One region of the Streptomyces sp. NBC_00989 genome, then DNA from elsewhere that is predicted to be linked to it. Evidence: riboswitches for the same ligand, from Rfam matches in the RefSeq annotation. Region 1 holds a riboswitch; each other region holds the start of a gene.
The links. Region 1 has a riboswitch for cyclic di-AMP ahead of OG714_RS27150 (M23 family metallopeptidase). Riboswitches for the same ligand answer to the same signal wherever they lie in the genome.

Region 1 (4,134 bases):
GAAGTGGGTGTAGTAGAGGTCGATGTGGTCGGTGTCCAGGCGGCGCAGGGAGGCGTCCGCGGCGGCCCTGATGTTGGCGGCGCTCAGGCCCGGGAAGTCGGGGTGCTGGCTGACCTTGGTGGCGATGACGACGTCGGAGCGGTTGCCGCGGGCCTTGACCCACTTGCCGATGATCGTCTCGGACTCGCCGCCCTGGTTGCCCGGCGCGAACGCCGAGTACGAGTCGGCGGTGTCGACGAAGTTGCCGCCCGCGGCCGCGTAGGCGTCGAGCACGGCGAAGGAGGTCGCCTCGTCGGCGGTCCAGCCGAAGACATTGCCGCCGAGGGAGAGCGGGAAGACCTCGAGATCGGACCGGCCCAGCTTGCGAAGAGAAGTCATGACCCTCTTCAACAGCCGGACCGGAACCGGATATTCCAGACCCTTACGGGTTGAGGCCCTTGCTGCGCAGCCAGGGCGCCGGGTCGCTCGCGGTGGCGGCGCCGTTGATGTGCACCTCCAGGTGGAGGTGCGGCCCGGTCACGTTGCCGGTCGCGCCCACGCGGCCGATGACCTCGCCGGTGGAGACCTTCTGCCCGACGCTGACGTTGATCGAGGACTGGTGGCAGAACCACAGCTCGGTGCCGTCGTCGAGGGTGAGGATCGTGCGGTAGCCGTACGACCCGGCCCAGCCCGCCTCGGTGACCGTGCCGCTGTGGATGGCCTTGATCAGCGTGCCGGTGGGAGCGGCGAAGTCGAGGCCGGTGTGGTACCCGGAGGACCACATCGAGCCGGCCTGGCCGAAGGTGCCGGTGATCGTGTACGAGCCGACCGGCAGCGTGTACTGCTTGGCCAGCTCGGCGAGCTTCGCGGCCTCGGCCTTCTTCTTGGCGGCGGCCTCCGCGGCCTTCTTCGCGTCGGCGGCCTTCTTCGCGGCGTCCTTCTCGGCCTTGGCGGCGGCGTCGTCGACCTGCTTGGCGACGGCGGCCTCGACGGCGGCCTTCGACTTGCCGTCGACCTGCACCTGCTGCGACTCGGCCTGCGCCATGATCCGGTTGCGCAGCAGCTCGCCCGCGTCCGAGGCACCCTTGGCGGTCTCGGTGGTGGTCACGCCGACGCTGCTGAGCGCGGTCGCGGAACCCTTGGGGGTGCTGCTGGAGGAGTCGTCCAGCAGGTGGCCCACGGAGGGCAGGTCGGGCATGGAGATGGAGACCGGCGGCTTGCCGGTGTTGGCGCTGGCCATACCGCCCGCGCTCACGGCGGCTATGACACCGACGCCCAGGACGGTGGAGCTGCGGGCGAATCCTCCGCCACCACGCTGCTTGGCGACACGGTGCTTGCCGCGGTTGGGAAGAACGGTCTCCGCGCTGGGATTCCACTCCTCCCAGGGGCCCTCGTCGGGGCGGTAACCGCCGTAGACGACAGGGGCTTCTGGGGCAGCCTGGTTGGACGCCACGTGGGCGTGCTCCTTTCCTTCCTTCTCGCCTACCGGGTTAGCTGACGGGTTCGGAGCAGGAAGGTCTCCTACGCGCGTAAACCGGCCGTGTCTCCACGGCAGTTGACGAGCGATTCACCCCAAGGTGGTGGTTCCCCGGTTCCCTTTCAGGATTCGGCGCGTGCGCACGGAGCCATCTCTTGTGACGGCTGGGACGACCGCGCTGCGTTATCGAACGTTAATAGACACGGGCGCCCGTTTCCAAGCTGTTCGGCTTGATCATTAACCTTTCCTTGCTGGACGAACGGCCCACCACCGGCGAAAAACGGGCGAGTTGGCCAAGTCTCAGAATTCCCACAGGTATTGACGGGATGTCAGTTGCTATGCGGAGGGCGCTCACCCGGTCACCCCTGGTGACAACGGTCATGGATGGCGTACGGCGATCATCGCCATGTCGTCCGTCATCCAGCCCCCGGAGTACCGGCGCACCTCCTTGGCGAGGATGCCGAGCAGCGCCTCGGGGCTACGGAAGGTCCGGCCGGCCAGCCGCTCCCCGGGGTCGTAGAAGACACCGCGGGCGTCGCGCGCCTCGGACAGCCCGTCGGTGTGCACGAGGAGGGTGGCCCCGCCCGGGAACGCGAACTCCTCGGCGCGGTCGGGCCAGACCCCCAACTCGCCCATTCCCAGGGGCAGTGCGGGCTCCTGGACCTGCAACGTGCGTACGGTGCCGTCCTCGTGCAGGAGCAGCGGCGGCGGGTGGCCCCGGTCGACGATCCGTACGACGCCGTCGCCGTGCGGGAGTTCGGCGAGGACGGCCGTGGTGAACCCCTCGAACGCGTCGAGCCCGTCGCGCCGGGTGCCCTCCCGCGCCAGCGCCCGCTCCAGCCGCTGGGCGACCGCCTCCAGGGTCGCCTCCTGCTCGGCGGCCTCCCGGAACGCCCCGATGACCACGGCGACGGCGGCGACCGCGCCCATGCCCTTGCCGCGCACGTCGCCGACGACCAGCCGTACGCCGTGCGGGGTGTCCTGCACCGCGTACAGGTCACCGCCGATGAACGCGCCCTCCTGCGCCGCCTCGTACCGGGCCGCGATCTCGAACCCGCCGATCCGCTCGGCCGGTTCGGGCAGTACGGCGCGCTGGGCGGCCTCGGCGATCTCGCGCGCGGAGGCGAGCTGTTCGCTGCTGCGGCGGACCAGGGCGTTGATGAGCACGGCGAGGACCGCGACCGTCGCGACGGTGGCCGCCTCGGTGATCGCGTCGGTGTGGAGGACGATGCCGAGCCTGATGTGGATCGCGAGGACGACGACGACGGAGGCCAGGCCGGTGAGCACGGTGCCGCGCCGCGAGTAGAGCGGGGCGGCGACCAGCGGGGCGGCGGTGAAGAACGGGGCCGCGGTGAAGTCCTGCGGGGTGAAGTAGTCGTAGAACCCCCCGACGATCAGCAGCAGCGCCGGCAGCCGGTGGACGAAGGTGCGGGCGTAGGAGATCCGTCGGCCCTCGCCCTCGGGGTGGGGAGCCGGGCCGGCGCCGAGGCCGGGGTCGGGCGTGGGATCGCCGGGGAGGCGCCCGCCGGCTCGCACATACGGACCCTCCTCCTCCACGGATCCAGTTTTTCCTGGTGGGGGGAGGGCGGCGAGCGGTATGGGCCGATCGGGGGGATCGAAGAGGGGGAGAAACACCAAGGGCCGGAACCCATTTCTGGATTCCGGCCCTTGGCCTTAGTAGCGGGGACAGGATTTGAACCTGCGACCTCTGGGTTATGAGCCCAGCGAGCTACCGAGCTGCTCCACCCCGCGCCGTTGTGATTGCAACTATACGCCATCCGCGGGGTCCGATGTCACACAGGTTTCAGTCGGCGGTGTTCCCGGCGTGCGTGAGGGTCTCCCAGGAGACGAAGAGGTCGTCGCTGCCGGCCGGCCGGGTGGACTCGGCGAGCTTGTGCGCGGCGGGCACCTTCACGCCGAGCCGGCCCTCCAGGTGGTTGACGGCGACCTCCAGGTCGGGCCCCATGTTCCGGTCGACCTTGCCGCCGCACAGCCAGGCGGGCGCGGGCTCGCCGAGCTGGTAGCGGGCGTGGAATTCCAGGGCGGCCTTGAGCCGGTCCTTGACCCCGTCGTACAGGTCGACGCCCTGGTGCCAGGCGGTCTCGGCGATGTGGGCGGTCGCCGCCAGCGAGTACCCGACGTGCTTGAAGTTGCGGCAGGTCTCCTGGGCGACGCCGTCCTTGAAGGTCGTCTGCTTGAACCAGTACGTCGTCAGCTTCTGCGGAGTGGTGACCTTCGACCCCACCGGCGTGAGCGGCACCTTGCCGTCCTTCGCCAAGTAGAAGTAGGCGGGCACACGGTCGCGGAAGCGCTTGACGGCCGCGTCGAAGGCCTTGTGGTCGTCGAGGAAGACGGCGATGCCGATCGCCGCGTCCGTCATCGCGAGGTCCCAGTTGCCGTTGTAGTCCGGCAGGTCCTTCGTGACTTCCGGCTCGTAGGCGGTACGCAGCATCGTCCCGAACCGCTTGACCCGGTCCGCCGGCCACCCGGCGCCGGGCGCGTACCGCACGATCTCCGCCGCCCGCACCCAGGTCGAACCGGCCCACGCGGTCTGTAGCCCCGCGTCGTCGGAGGTGTGCTCCTTCATCTTCGCCGACCAGTCGTCCATGATCTCCCGCGCCTTCAGCGCGTGGTGCTGCTTCCCGGTGATGCTGAACAGCAGGGCCTGGGTGTACGCC
Region 2 (4,134 bases), 5.3 Mb from region 1:
TGCGTCGAGGCCCTCCGGGCGGTCCCCGACACGCGCGATGGCGTCGTCGATCCGTCCGATGGTCGCGGCGCGCTTCTCCTTCAACGGATTCATGATCGCGTTGTCGGCGAAGGAGGCGTCCTGGCGTATGGACTCCGTCGAGTCCTTCAGTTTCTGGTAGGCCTCGGTTATCTGCTGGTCCAGAAGCGCGAGTTGGGTGTCGACGTCGGTCTTCGCCTCGTCGGGGACCGTCGTCAACTGGGTGCCGATGTCCGGGCAGTCGATCGTGGCGCCGTCCGATGCCGCATCCGGAGAGCCTTGCTGGGCAGAATCACCGCCCCAACCACCTTCGGACGCCGACGCGTAGACGTTCGCCGCCACCAGTCCTCCGCCGCCCAGCATCAGGGCGACTGCTGCCATCGTCGCGCGTCGTGCGCCTGTGGGGCGTCTGCGCGTGTTGCGTGCCAAGGAAGTTGCTCCTACGCGTATCGGTCGGCCCGGATCGTCCCGGCATGGAAATCCCCCGTCCCAATACGGAGCCGGACCCCGGTGTGTTCAACCGTCCCAAAAATTCATAGCGACCTCATATGGATCACCCGGCCCGATGGGCCTCATGAGCCCGGGTCACGTTCAGGAGAGGTAAAGGTCACAAAAACGTATCGGACATATCGCGCTTCAACCTTCACACGAGGCACACACGTTGGCTAAGTTGACGCTCAGACCGTACGACCTACTCCGGCGATCAGCGCCGGGCCGCACGGTTTGCGCCGAGTCCGGTGTGTCGCTCGCGACAGCCGGAGCCGAGGACCCAACCGACTTGGGGTGAATCGGCCCAACTGCCCGTTTGGGCAAGGGTCGTAGGGCAATCCTTCCGTGATCGGCCGCCCGAACCCGACAGCTAACTCGGTAGGCGCGTTACGGAAGGAGCACGTCTGCCATGCCGGCAGAACGAAGTACGCGCACCGGAGGCAGTGGCCCCACCGTGGACGACCGACCCAGCCGTGACGAAGTTCAGCGGCGGATCAACTCCCTTTACGACAGGGCCGAGACGGCCACCGGAAACTACAACGCCACACGCAAGATGTCCGGCGGCCCGCGCAAGCGCGTCGAGCCCCGTCCCAGCGCGTCGCGTCCTTCCGACCCCGCCCAAGACGCAGTCACCCGGCAGTTGTTCGACCGCGCTCGCGCCCAACTGGGCCCGACCGTGCCGGCGAAGCTGCCGCCCGGCAGGACTCCCGCCCGCTCGGCGGCACCCCGGCCCGAGCGGTCCGAGCGACGCCCCGAGCCCGAGGGCGGCGGCCGCGCACTCGAGGCGCAGCCCAGCCGAGCCGTGGCCGAACTGACCGCTGGGACCGGCGCACCAGAGTTCGCCGCCCCGCAACTCACCGCGCCTGTCGCGGAGTTGACGGCCGGACCCATCGCCGCACTGCCGCCCGCCGCACCCCAGTTGCCTCAGATGCAGCAGCTGGCTCAGATGCCCCAGCCGACCGTCATCGACCTGCCGCCCGTGCCCGCCATCGAAGTGCCGCCCACGCCCGCCGTACAGCCGCAGCAGTTCGCCGTCGCGGCCGCCCCGGCGCCGGTCTTCGACCCGCTGACCGCGGACCTGGAGCTGCTCCCGTACATCGCCGGACCGCGCACCGAACCCGCTCAGGCGAGTGCCCCCTGGCCGACGCCGGAGACGGCCTGGTCCGCCCCGGAAGCGGCCTGGTCCACCGGGCAGATGCCCATGGTCACCGAGCAGCAGCCGGCCTGGGCCACCGGTCAGATACCTGTAGTTGCCGAACAGCAGCCCGCCTGGTCCACCGGCCAGATGCCCGTGATGACCGAACAGCAGCCGTCTTGGTCAACCGGACAGATGCCCGTGGTCACCGAACAGCAGGCCTGGTCCACCGGGCAGATACCGATGGTGCCCCAGCAGCCCGCCGGCCAGCCCACCTGGTACACCACACCGGAACCGGACTGGCGCCCGCCGCAGCAGGAGTGGCAGCCGACCGCCCCCGCCGCCGAGGTCTCCTTCGCCGCGGCCCCGGCCGTCGCCCCCGAACTCACGCTGCCCACGGCTCCGACGATGGCCCCGGAAATCATCCTCCCGCCGGCCCCGACCATGAGCCCGGCACCCACCGCGGCCGCACCCGCCGCACTTCAGGACCCCACCGCGCAGAGCAAGACCAGCACGGCGCTCGCCTTCGCCCGCGCACAGATCGGCAGGCCGTGCCTGTGGGGCGCGGCGGGACCGGACGCGTACGACTGCTCCAGCCTCACCCAGGCCGCCTGGAAGGCGGCGGGAGTCCTCCTCCCGCGCACCACCCAGGAACAGTCCGGCGCCGGCGCCCTCGTCCCGCTCACGGACATCCGCCCCGGCGACCTGATCTTCTTCTACGACAGCATCGACCACGTCGGCCTCTACACCGGCAACGGCCTGATGATCCACGCGCCGAGCCCGGGTACGCCGATACGCGAGGAGTCGATCTTCTACGCCGGTGCCGCCGCGATCCGGGGCGCCGTACGGCCCGCCTGATCCGATCGGGGCCGGGCATTTCCCGGCCCTGACCGCACACCCCGCGACACTCCCGGCCAAGCGCCTCATTGATCCGTACGAGTGGTGCATCCTGGGACACGGTCGTAGCGTCGTCAGAGACACGACGACCGTGCCCCGGCAGGCGGGCCCACCGCCGGTGCGGGTGCGGGGCGACGAGGACGAACAGACGGCCGGGAGCGGACATGTACAAACACACCATGGTCGGAATCGTCACGCTCTGTGCCGCGGCCCTGATCGGGCCGACCGTCGGCACCTCGTCGGCGGCCCCGGCCACGGTCCCGGTGACCGCCCACCGACAGCTCCAGGACCCCGTGCTCGTCGACTGCCTGTGGCACCCCGAGGTGCGCCCCACCGACTTCATGCTCGCCTGCGGCGACGGCAACAGCCGCCTCACGTCGCTGCGTTGGACGTCCTGGAACGCCAACTCCGCGACGGCCACGGGCATCAACGTGGTGAATGACTGCAAGCCCTATTGCGCGGTGGGCAAGTTCCACTCGTTCCCGGTGACCGTCCGCCTCGACTCCGCGCAGACCTGGAAGCGGCATCCGCAGGTGCGGCAGTACGGCGAGATCACTCTGACGTACCCCGGCGCGAGGCCGGACAAGTTCCAGCACACCGTGACCTACCCGCTGTGGAACTGACTCAGAGCGACAACTCCGCCACCAGCGGCCGGTGATCCGAGATCTCCGTCCTCGGCACGCACACCTCCCCTACGGCGCCCTCCCCTAGCCCCGTCGTCATGATGTGGTCGAGCTGGACGAGCGGCCGGTGTGACGGAAAGGTCGCCGGCCGGGCCGAACTCCGCCAGCCACGCGGCGCGGTCGCGTTCAGGGTGAGGCGGGGAAGGGCTCCGAAGAGGTTGAAGTCGCCCATCAGCACCTGGGGTTGGGGCAGCTCGGCGATCCAGCGGCGCACGGTGCGCAGTTGCCCGATGTTCCACCCCGGCACGAACGAGAGATGGACGGCCACGACGGTGAACGGGCCGCGCGGTCCTTCCAGTACGGCGGCCAGGACGGCCCGGGGCTGATCCCGGGCCAGCACCGGAACCGCCCGCCCGGCCACCCGCAGCGGCATGCCGAAGGGCGCCGCCGGCAGCCGTAGGGCCCGCCACTCGTGGACCGGAAGCCGGGACAGCAACGCCAGTCCGTGCGAAGGGACTTCGGGCTGCTGGACGGTGGGGCCGTAGACGCGCATCCCGGGTTCGGTCGGGTCCTGGACCCAGCCCCGGCCCGGCACAGAACGGCAGTGCAGCGCCGTCGCGTAGCGCCAGTCACGGGCGCCCATCGCGTCGGCGGCGACGGCTGCCTGATCGACACCGCCCGACCGTTCCTGGAGGCAGTCGATCTCCTGGAGTGCCAGCACGTCGGCGTCCAGGCCCGCGACGGCTTCGGCGAGGGGAGCCGCGGGATCGCCGGGGGCACCGCGGGTCGGGCGGCCGTCCGGCTGGATCCGCCGGCCGTGCAGCACGTTGAACGTCGCGCATCTCACCAGTAACTCACCCATGATCAGGCCGCATTGTACGTAGGTCACCTGTGGGTGAGCTCCCCCGGTTCCCCCGCCGCGAAAATATACTTGCGTAACTCAATCAATCCGCTATAGTTGAGTAAGTCAAG
Region 3 (4,134 bases), 4.0 Mb from region 1:
GGGTGCAGTACCAAGAGGGGCGAAAGCGGACGGAGTTCCGCAATCAGCTCGTTCTGAACCTGGCCCGCGAGGATGTCCAGGAGTACCTCTGGGAGCAGCTCGACGGGCTGCTCTCCAGTGCCCCCATCGACTACGTGAAGTGGGACTTCAACCGCTGCTTCACGGATGCCGGGTGGCCGGGTGACGCCTATCCGCAGCGCCTCTGGGTCGACCATGTGCGCGCCCTGTATGCCCTGTTCGACCGGTTGCGGGCGGCCCACCCGGGCGTGGCCTTCGAGTCCTGCTCGGGCGGCGGCGGCCGGATCGACCTCGGCATCATGAGCCGCACGGACCAGGTGTGGACCTCGGACAACACCGACCCGCTCGACCGGCTCGCCATCCAGCACGGCTTCAGCCAGATCCACCCCGCGCGCGTGATGGCCGCGTGGGTCACCGACAGCCCGAACACCCAGCTCAACAACCGGGTCAGCAGCCTGCGTTTCCGGTTCGTGAGCGCCATGGCCGGAGTCCTCGGGGTGGGCGGCGACCTCTCGGAGTGGACCGAGGAGGAACTCGCCGAGGCCCGCCGATGGGTCGACCTCTACAAGGAGATCCGGCCGCTCGTCCAGCACGGCGACCTCCACCGGCTGCGCCCGCCGCGCGGCGGCCTGAGCGCCGTGCAGTACGTGCGCGGCGACGAGACCGTCGTCCTCGCCCTGCTCCAGGCGCAGCACTACGGTGAGCCGCTGCCTGCGCTCCGGCTGCGCGGACTCGACCCGACAGTGTCGTACGAATGCCTCGAAACGGGCGAAGTCCACCGGGGTGCCGTCCTGTTGCACCACGGGCTGCGGACGGGGCTGCAAGGTGACCTTGATGCGACGGTTCTCCGCCTGCGTCGCATCTGATCCCTCTGTCCTAATTGCAGCCTTCGTGCCAACTCGCTCTGGAATAAAGGAACCTGAGAGTTGCGTACGTGAGCAGCGTCATATTCGTGACCGTGCGTCGTTCGTCATGTGCACGTAATTGACGTGCTCTTACAGGGGAATTGAGGGGTTGAGTCCGGTGGGAATTCACGGAGGGTGACTGTGAATTCCCACAGGGAGTCGCAAGGAACGCAAATCCGTGGAACCTCCTGCTTGTCCCTTTGCGTCTTCCTCGCTTACGTTCGCCACCAATCCGGACGGACGCCCAATCCTGCCGCCGACCGGACTCCGCACACACCCACCCGTATGCGGCAGGAGCGGGGGACCCACAGGTAAGACGCCTGTTCCGGTCTCCGGAACGGGCTTGGGGTTTAGCCGCGACCAGCGCGCGGCCGGGCATCTCCAGCCCGCACCCGACAGCTCACCTCGCAGGCGCCGGAGAGGAATTCGTCATGCCCGCGAAGGGTAAGCACCGCCGCCCGAAGTCCCAGCGTCTCTCTCGCTCGATGGCCGTAGCCGGAACCGGCGGCGCCGCACTCGCCCTTCCGCTCATGGGGGCCACCGGCGCCCATGCCGCGACCACGACTTCCGCTCCGGAAAAGGCGGTTCAGTCCGTTCCGGCGACCGAGAAGACGGTCACGGAGCAGGCCGCCGCGAAGACCGTCTCGAAGGCCTCGGGCGTCAAGACGTATTCGGTGAAGGCCGGCGACTGGCTCGCGAAGATCGCCGAGCAGCAGGACGTCACCGGTGGCTGGAAGAAGATCTACCAGGACAACCGCGAGGTCATCGGCAGTGACCCGTCGCTGATCCACCCGGGCCTGAAGCTCTCCCTCGGCGAGAAGGCCACGACGGGCGGGACGAGCGGGACGGACACGACCAAGTCGTCCAACTCGTCCAAGTCGTCCGGCTCTTCGACTTCCTCGTCCTCTTCGTCTTCCTCCTCGAAGAGCACATCGGCCTCGCAGAGCGACGACAGCACCAGCACCTCCAGCGGCTACACCCTCCCCGTGACCGGTGCCACCATCGGCACCGGCTACCACGTCGCGGGCAGCATGTGGTCCAGCGGCTACCACACCGGCGTCGACTTCGTCGTCCCGACCGGCACCACCATCAAGGCCATAGCGGCGGGCACGGTCGTCTCGGCGGCCTACGACGGCGCGTACGGCAACGAGGTCGTCATCCGGCACGCGGACGGCGAGTACTCGCAGTACGCCCACATGTCGCAGCTGTCCGTCTCGGCCGGCCAGACCGTGACCGAGGGCCAGCAGATAGGCCTCTCCGGCGCGACCGGCAACGTGACCGGCCCGCACCTCCACTTCGAGATCAGGACCACGCCGTACTACGGCTCGGACGTGGACCCGGTCGCCTACCTCCGCTCGCACGGCGTCACCGTCGGCTGACACCAGGCCCCGACGCCTGCCTCGCGCCATCGAAGGCCGGACCCAGATCCTCGGGTCCGGCCTTCGGGCATAGCAGTTGGGGGGTCAACGCCCCTGATCAGAGGCTTATTCCGACTTTGGACAACACTTTACAAGTGGCTTATCTCACCGTCCGTCAACCCCTTATTACGATCGCGTAGGTCACACCCCAGGGTGAATTATGGTTGCCGTGGCTAACGATTCGAAGAGTGACAACAGATCAGTGATCGGGTCGTACGTGGCGCTGGGGGACAGCTTCACCGAGGGCGTCGGCGACCCAGGGCCCGACGGGGCGATGGTCGGCTGGGCCGACCGGTTCGCGGTACTGCTCGCGGACCGGCAACCCGAGGGCGACTTCGAGTACGCCAACCTCGCGGTACGCGGCAAGCTGCTCGACCAGATCGTGGCCGACCAGCTCACCCGGGCCAAGGAGATCGGCCCGGACCTGGTCTCCTTCTGCGCCGGCGGCAACGACATCATCCGTCCCGGCACCGACCCCGACGAGGTCGCCGAGCGCTTCGAACGCGCGGTCGCCGACCTCACCGGAGCCGTCGGCACCGTCATGGTGACGACCGGCTTCGACACCCGTAACGTGCCCGTCCTCAAGCATCTGCGCGGCAAGATCGCCACCTACAACGGACATGTGCGGGCCATCGCCGACCGGTACGGCTGCCCGGTGCTCGACCTCTGGTCCCTGAAGACGGTCCAGGACCGGCGGGCCTGGGACGGCGACCGGCTCCACCTCTCTCCCGAGGGGCACACGCGCGTGGCGCTCCGCGCCGGCCAGATCCTCGGCGTCGAGGTCCCGGCCGACCCGGACCAGCCCTGGCCTCCGCTGCCGCGGCGCGGCCCGCTCGACATCCGGCGCGACGACGTCCACTGGGCGCGCGAGTACCTGGTGCCGTGGATCGGACGCCGGCTCCGGGGCGAGTCCTCCGGGGACCATGTCGAGGCGAAGGGCGCATTGTCTCCGGACGACATCAAGATGCGGATCGAGCGGGTGGCCTGACGGGATGAACGCTTTACCGGACCACAGGGTGACGGGTGCGGCCGCCATGCCGGGGGGTGCTACGTCGTCGTACGTCCCGGCGCGGTCGGCCCGCCCTGCTCCACCGGTGAGGTGACCGCGCGGGAGTGGTGTACGCCGGTGGAAGGACCGGGGTGTTGGCATGCCCCGAACCGCCCCGGCTGCCGGAAGGATCCCGTCCGTATGCCCGTACTCGTCTCCATGCCCACACCCACCCGTGGACCCGCTGGATCCGCACGCGCACGCGTGGCCGTGCCGTTGCCGCGCGCCCAGGACAGTGTGCTCGTCGCGCCGGGCGGGATCCGTGCCACGGTCACGGTCACCGCGGTCCACGAACTGAACTGAGTGTCTACGGAGAGACGGTTCAGGGGGCAATCAACGCGGCCCGGTCGAGGCCCAGTTCGCGGGCGAGCGCCTCGTCGACCCACTCCAGGGCCCGCGCCCGCGACACCGCGCCCGCGTACGCCGTCATCTGTACGGCGAGGCCGTCCAGGAGGGCCGTGAGGCGCAGGGCCGTGGTGGCCGGGTCCGGGCAGTGGAACTCGCCCGCGGTCACTCCCTCGGCGACGACCTCCGCGAGTGCCTGCTTCCACTGCCGGTCGAGATCGCGCGTGACCTCCAGGAGGGCGGGTTCGCGCAGCGCCGCCGCCCAGCCCTCGATCCACAGCCGCCAGCCCTTGGCCTGCCCGGTCGGCGCGTACCAGCGCACCGCCGTCCGCAGCCTACGGAGTGCGGTCGTACGGCGGCCGAGCAGCTTGCGCAGATGCGCGAGGTCGTCCTCGGCGGC
Region 4 (4,134 bases), 3.5 Mb from region 1:
CTGTACGTGTGATCGGCGAGACGCGACCATGAGTCGGCGTGACACGGTCGTGCGTCGCTGACAGGCGGAACGGTCAGTGGAACGTGGCGAGGAAACCCGTCCAGCTCTCGGGGGAGAAGAGCAGGGCGGGTCCTTGCGGGTCCTTCGAGTCGCGTACGGCGAGCAGCCCCGCGCGGGGGCCTGAGCGCGGACGTGCCGCCTCGACGCAGTTGTTCGCTCCCGTGCTGTAGCTGCTGCGCAGCCACCGCACACCGGACGGTTCAGAACTGGAAGGTACGTTCCGAGGCAGTGCAGACATGGTGCCTCCTTACGCGCCGTCACCTATCCCGGCGATGTAATCCGACGAATCCTCGGGCGAAAGGGCGTGGAACTGAAGGGTGTTGAAGGCCTCGCTGTAGGCCTCTAGGTCTTCTTTCCGTTCGAGGTAGAGGCTACTCGTCAAGTGGTCTAGAACAACCACGTCCAGATCAGAAGTGCTCGGAAAGGAGAAGATAACGAAAGGTCCGGTGATGCCGATGTGTGCTCCTGCGGCGAACGGCAGTACCTGAAGCCTCACTTGGGGCAGCCGGGCGGCCTCCACGAGCCGGTCCAGCTGACGTGCCATCACCCCCGGCCCGCCGACCTCGCGCCGCAGCACCGCCTCGTCGAGGACCACGCTCAGGGCCAGCGGCGGATCCGCGCGCAGCACGTCCTGCCGGGCCAGCCGCACCTGCACCAGCGCGTCGAGCCGCTCGGGCCCGTCGTTGTCGAGGCCTCCCATGGCGGCCCGGGTCACCGCCCGGGCGTACTCGGGCGTCTGGAGCAGCCCGGGGACCACCGAGGTCTCCAGGGTGCGGATCGCGCCGGCCTGTGACTCCAGACTGATGAAGTCCCGGTAGGCGGGCGGCAGTACACCGCGATAGGCGTGCCACCAGTGGTGCCGGCCGCCGCCGCCGTCGGAGCCCGCGAGCACGAGCAGCATGTCCCGATGTTGTGGGTCGCCGACCTGGTAGGCGTCGAGAAGTAACCGGACGTCGGGCGGTTTCACGCCACTGGCGCCGGTCTCGATGCGGCTCACCTTCGACTGGTGCCAGCCGACCAGCCGGGCCGCCTCACCACTGGTGAGCCCCGCCTCCGCACGCAATGCGCGCAGTTCCGCGCCCAGTTTCCGGCGGCGTACCGCGGGACCGTACTGCATGGGTTTCTCCTTACTCCTTCCGAGCCGCCCAAATACGGTCTGGGGTCGCAGAGTTCACCGCTTCGAGCGACAGATATATGCATATCTTGGTGGATCGGCACCGTTACCGACGCGGTAATGGCAGTCTGGCGAAGAAGCACCAGTCCGGGACCGTACTCGAACCATCCGCTCCGTGTCGGACACCGGTCCCGCGGGAAAGGGACGACCGCGCCATGGCAGACCATCTGGAAGCATCCGTCACTCTGCCGAGCGATCCCGCCTCGGTCTCCACCGCCCGCACCTACGTGGTCGGAACCCTGGTGGAATGGGGCCTTCCGGCGGACACGGAGGTCGCCGACACCATCCGCCTCATCGTCTCCGAACTCGCCACCAACGCCGTACAGCACACCTTCGGGCAGTCACCCACCTTTACGGTGGACATCGAGCTGGAGCGTGACGAACGGCTGCGCATCGGGGTCACCGACAGCCATCCCCGGTTCCCGAAACGCCTGCCGGCCGCTGTCCAGCAGGACAACGGCCGGGGCATGGTGATCATTCGCTGGCTGACCGCGGAGTGCGGCGGAAAGCTCAAGGTCCGGCCCACCCTGGAGGGCGGCAAGACGGTCTCCATCGAGGTGCCCTGGACGGTACCGGCCCGGCCGGTGACGGCCGGGGGCCAGCAGGAGCCGTAGAGCGGCGTGGTGAACGTCCCTGGACACCCGAGGGGGTGGCGGCCTGTCAGGTGGCCGCCACCCCCTCGGGAGATTCATTCGGACGGGTCCCAGGACCTGTCCGGCGGATCCTGTCGCAGACGCGGGGCGTGGCACGCACATCTGCCGCGTCGTCGGTTGCCAACGCTCCGCGTTGACGCCCTCCTCCGTCTTGCAGCTGCACGCACCACGCCCCGCTCACCGGCGCCGATCACGCACCGCCGATTTCCTGCGACCTGATCCGCTGGACAGGCCCTAGCTGACCCGGCCGTACCAGACGCTCTTGGTCCAGATCTTCTGCAGCCTCACCACGTCCCCGGTCTTCGGGGCATGCCAGATCTTTCCCTTGCCGGCATAGATGCCGACGTGGTAGACGCTGGAGCCCGAGTGGAAGAAGACGAGGTCCCCGGCCTTGCGGCTCTTGGCCGAGATGTGGTGGGACTTGTTGTACTGCTGGGCCGCCGTACGGGGCAGTTTCTTGCCTGCCTTCTTGTACGAGTACAGCGTGAGCCCCGAGCAGTCGAAGCGGCCCGGTCCGGTGGCCCCGTACCTGTACGGAGCGCCCTTCTTGGACGCCGCGACCTGGAGTGCCTTCGTCGCGGGTGTCGCGGCCGCGGCGTCGGATGCGACGCCCGGTATCACGACGGAACCGCCAACAGCGGCGATGGCGAAAGCCGAGGCCGTACCGGCCCTGACCATCAGCGACGGGACACGATTGAGCGCAGTCATGCGCAACCCTTCGTCAGCCGCCTGTGAAGGATGACCTGTCGGATTCGGGCTGGCGAAGTTGCCCGGCCGCTGACGCGGCTTCACCCCAAGGGCTGCTCGACCCGGTCATGGCGTGACCGTCCCGGCGACCCGTCGTGCTTGGGTCCTCCACTCCTGCCGATGCAATCCTGTCGACCTGTCATCCGGGTGGCGGCAGGACTCGGCGTCCGCCCGGATCGCCCCGCCGCTGCGGCGGGGTCTTGTCGTCAGACAGGGATCTTGACCTATTGATGTCTGAAAATCCCAACGGAATCGGGGATTTGTGGGGTTACTCACCACTCACCCGTTCGGGTGGACACCGGGATGTTCGAATAGGTGTCGAGGGGGTCAAATGCCCCCGGACCAGCGCCGGAACGCCCCACCGCTCCCCCTGGACTACGCGCGTTGCGCAACCCCAACGGCCTTGTCGAAGGAGGGGCGTCTACTCCGAACGGGGGTACGCCGTTTGGTCCGTTTCGACTCGGTCCCGGACGCGCCTTCGGCGAGACGCGTCCGCCCGGGACGGCTCCGCGTCCCTCAACTGTCGGAGGGTGCGGGGAGGGTGACGCGCGCCGTGCGGCGCTCCCCGTCCAGCACGCGCAGCGCCCGCGCGAGGGTGGGGGCGTGCAGTTCGGTCTCGCCCCGCTGGTGCATCAGCGCCAGCGCGTCCCGCAGCTCTGCGGCCTTGGCCACGAGCGCCTGGGCGGCCCTCAGTCCACGGTACGTGTCACCGTGGTGCGCCGGGTTGATACGGCCGAGCAGGTCGGCCACATCCAGATAACGGTCGATCAACTCGCCCTCGGCGCGCGTCAGTGCGGGCAACGGCGGCAGTTCCGGCGGCAGCATCGTCGGCTCACTCCCCGCCCGGCTCGGTGAGCGAGGTCTTGCGGGTCGACACGATCCGGTCCACCAGCCCGTATTCCAGGGCCTGTTGGGCATCCATGATCCGGTCCCGCTCGATGTCCGCGCTCACCTGCTCCACCGTCCGGCCCGTGTGCAGGGCCAGCAGCTTCTCCAGTTGGGACCGGGTCCGCGCCAACTCGACGGCCTGGATGGCGAGATCACTCGCCTGACCATGGATCGGCTCGGGGAACGAGGGCTGGTGGAGCACCACCCGCGCACCCGGCAGCGCGGACCGCTTGCCCGGGGTGCCCGCCGCCAGCAGCAGCGCCGCGGAGGTGCCGGCCTGGCCCAGGCAGACCGTCTCCACGTCACACGTGACGAACCGCAACGTGTCGTAGATCGCCGACATCGCGGTGAAGGATCCGCCGGGCGAGTTGATGTACAGCGCGATGTCGCGGTCCGGTGCCTGGTACTCGAGGTGCATGAACTGGGCCATCACGTCGTTCGCCGAGATGTCGTCGATCGGCGTCCCGAGGAAGACGATCCGCTCCTCCAGCAGCTTCGAGTACGGGTCGAGGGTCCGGTGGCCGGCGCTGGTGCGCTCGGTGAACTCGGGCAGGACGTGGCGGGCGGACGGTCGGGTCATGGCATAGCCCTTCTCTAGGTCCCTGTGATTCT

Region 2: linked by a shared signal. The riboswitch ahead of OG714_RS03715 (NlpC/P60 family protein) and the one ahead of OG714_RS27150 (M23 family metallopeptidase) in region 1 are both predicted to bind cyclic di-AMP.
Region 3: linked by a shared signal. The riboswitch ahead of OG714_RS09375 (peptidoglycan DD-metalloendopeptidase family protein) and the one ahead of OG714_RS27150 (M23 family metallopeptidase) in region 1 are both predicted to bind cyclic di-AMP.
Region 4: linked by a shared signal. The riboswitch ahead of OG714_RS43040 (C40 family peptidase) and the one ahead of OG714_RS27150 (M23 family metallopeptidase) in region 1 are both predicted to bind cyclic di-AMP.

Annotation. Positions count from the first base shown of each region.
Region 1 is NZ_CP108728.1:6,131,845-6,135,978, reverse strand. It holds gene OG714_RS27155 (aldo/keto reductase) at 1-378, opposite strand, end outside; gene OG714_RS27150 (M23 family metallopeptidase) at 422-1,432, opposite strand; cyclic di-AMP (ydaO/yuaA leader) riboswitch at 1,444-1,601, opposite strand; gene OG714_RS27145 (PP2C family protein-serine/threonine phosphatase) at 1,835-3,013, opposite strand; tRNA gene OG714_RS27140 (tRNA-Met) at 3,135-3,208, opposite strand; gene OG714_RS27135 (alginate lyase family protein) at 3,261-4,134, opposite strand, start outside.
Region 2 is NZ_CP108728.1:824,558-828,691, forward strand. It holds gene OG714_RS03710 (DUF1996 domain-containing protein) at 1-399, opposite strand, end outside; cyclic di-AMP (ydaO/yuaA leader) riboswitch at 735-908, shown strand; gene OG714_RS03715 (NlpC/P60 family protein) at 917-2,500, shown strand; gene OG714_RS03720 (hypothetical protein) at 2,704-3,162, shown strand; gene OG714_RS03725 (endonuclease/exonuclease/phosphatase family protein) at 3,164-4,051, opposite strand.
Region 3 is NZ_CP108728.1:2,153,679-2,157,812, reverse strand. It holds gene OG714_RS09380 (alpha-galactosidase) at 1-884, shown strand, start outside; cyclic di-AMP (ydaO/yuaA leader) riboswitch at 1,188-1,350, shown strand; gene OG714_RS09375 (peptidoglycan DD-metalloendopeptidase family protein) at 1,355-2,302, shown strand; gene OG714_RS09370 (SGNH/GDSL hydrolase family protein) at 2,544-3,329, shown strand; gene OG714_RS09365 (hypothetical protein) at 3,531-3,692, shown strand; gene OG714_RS09360 (TetR/AcrR family transcriptional regulator) at 3,712-4,134, opposite strand, start outside.
Region 4 is NZ_CP108728.1:9,592,897-9,597,030, forward strand. It holds gene OG714_RS43020 (8-amino-7-oxononanoate synthase) at 1-32, shown strand, start outside; gene OG714_RS43025 (DUF397 domain-containing protein) at 74-298, opposite strand; gene OG714_RS43030 (helix-turn-helix domain-containing protein) at 308-1,177, opposite strand; gene OG714_RS43035 (ATP-binding protein) at 1,390-1,848, shown strand; gene OG714_RS43040 (C40 family peptidase) at 2,122-2,595, opposite strand; cyclic di-AMP (ydaO/yuaA leader) riboswitch at 2,599-2,778, opposite strand; gene OG714_RS43045 (hypothetical protein) at 3,151-3,459, opposite strand; gene OG714_RS43050 (ATP-dependent Clp protease proteolytic subunit) at 3,467-4,102, opposite strand.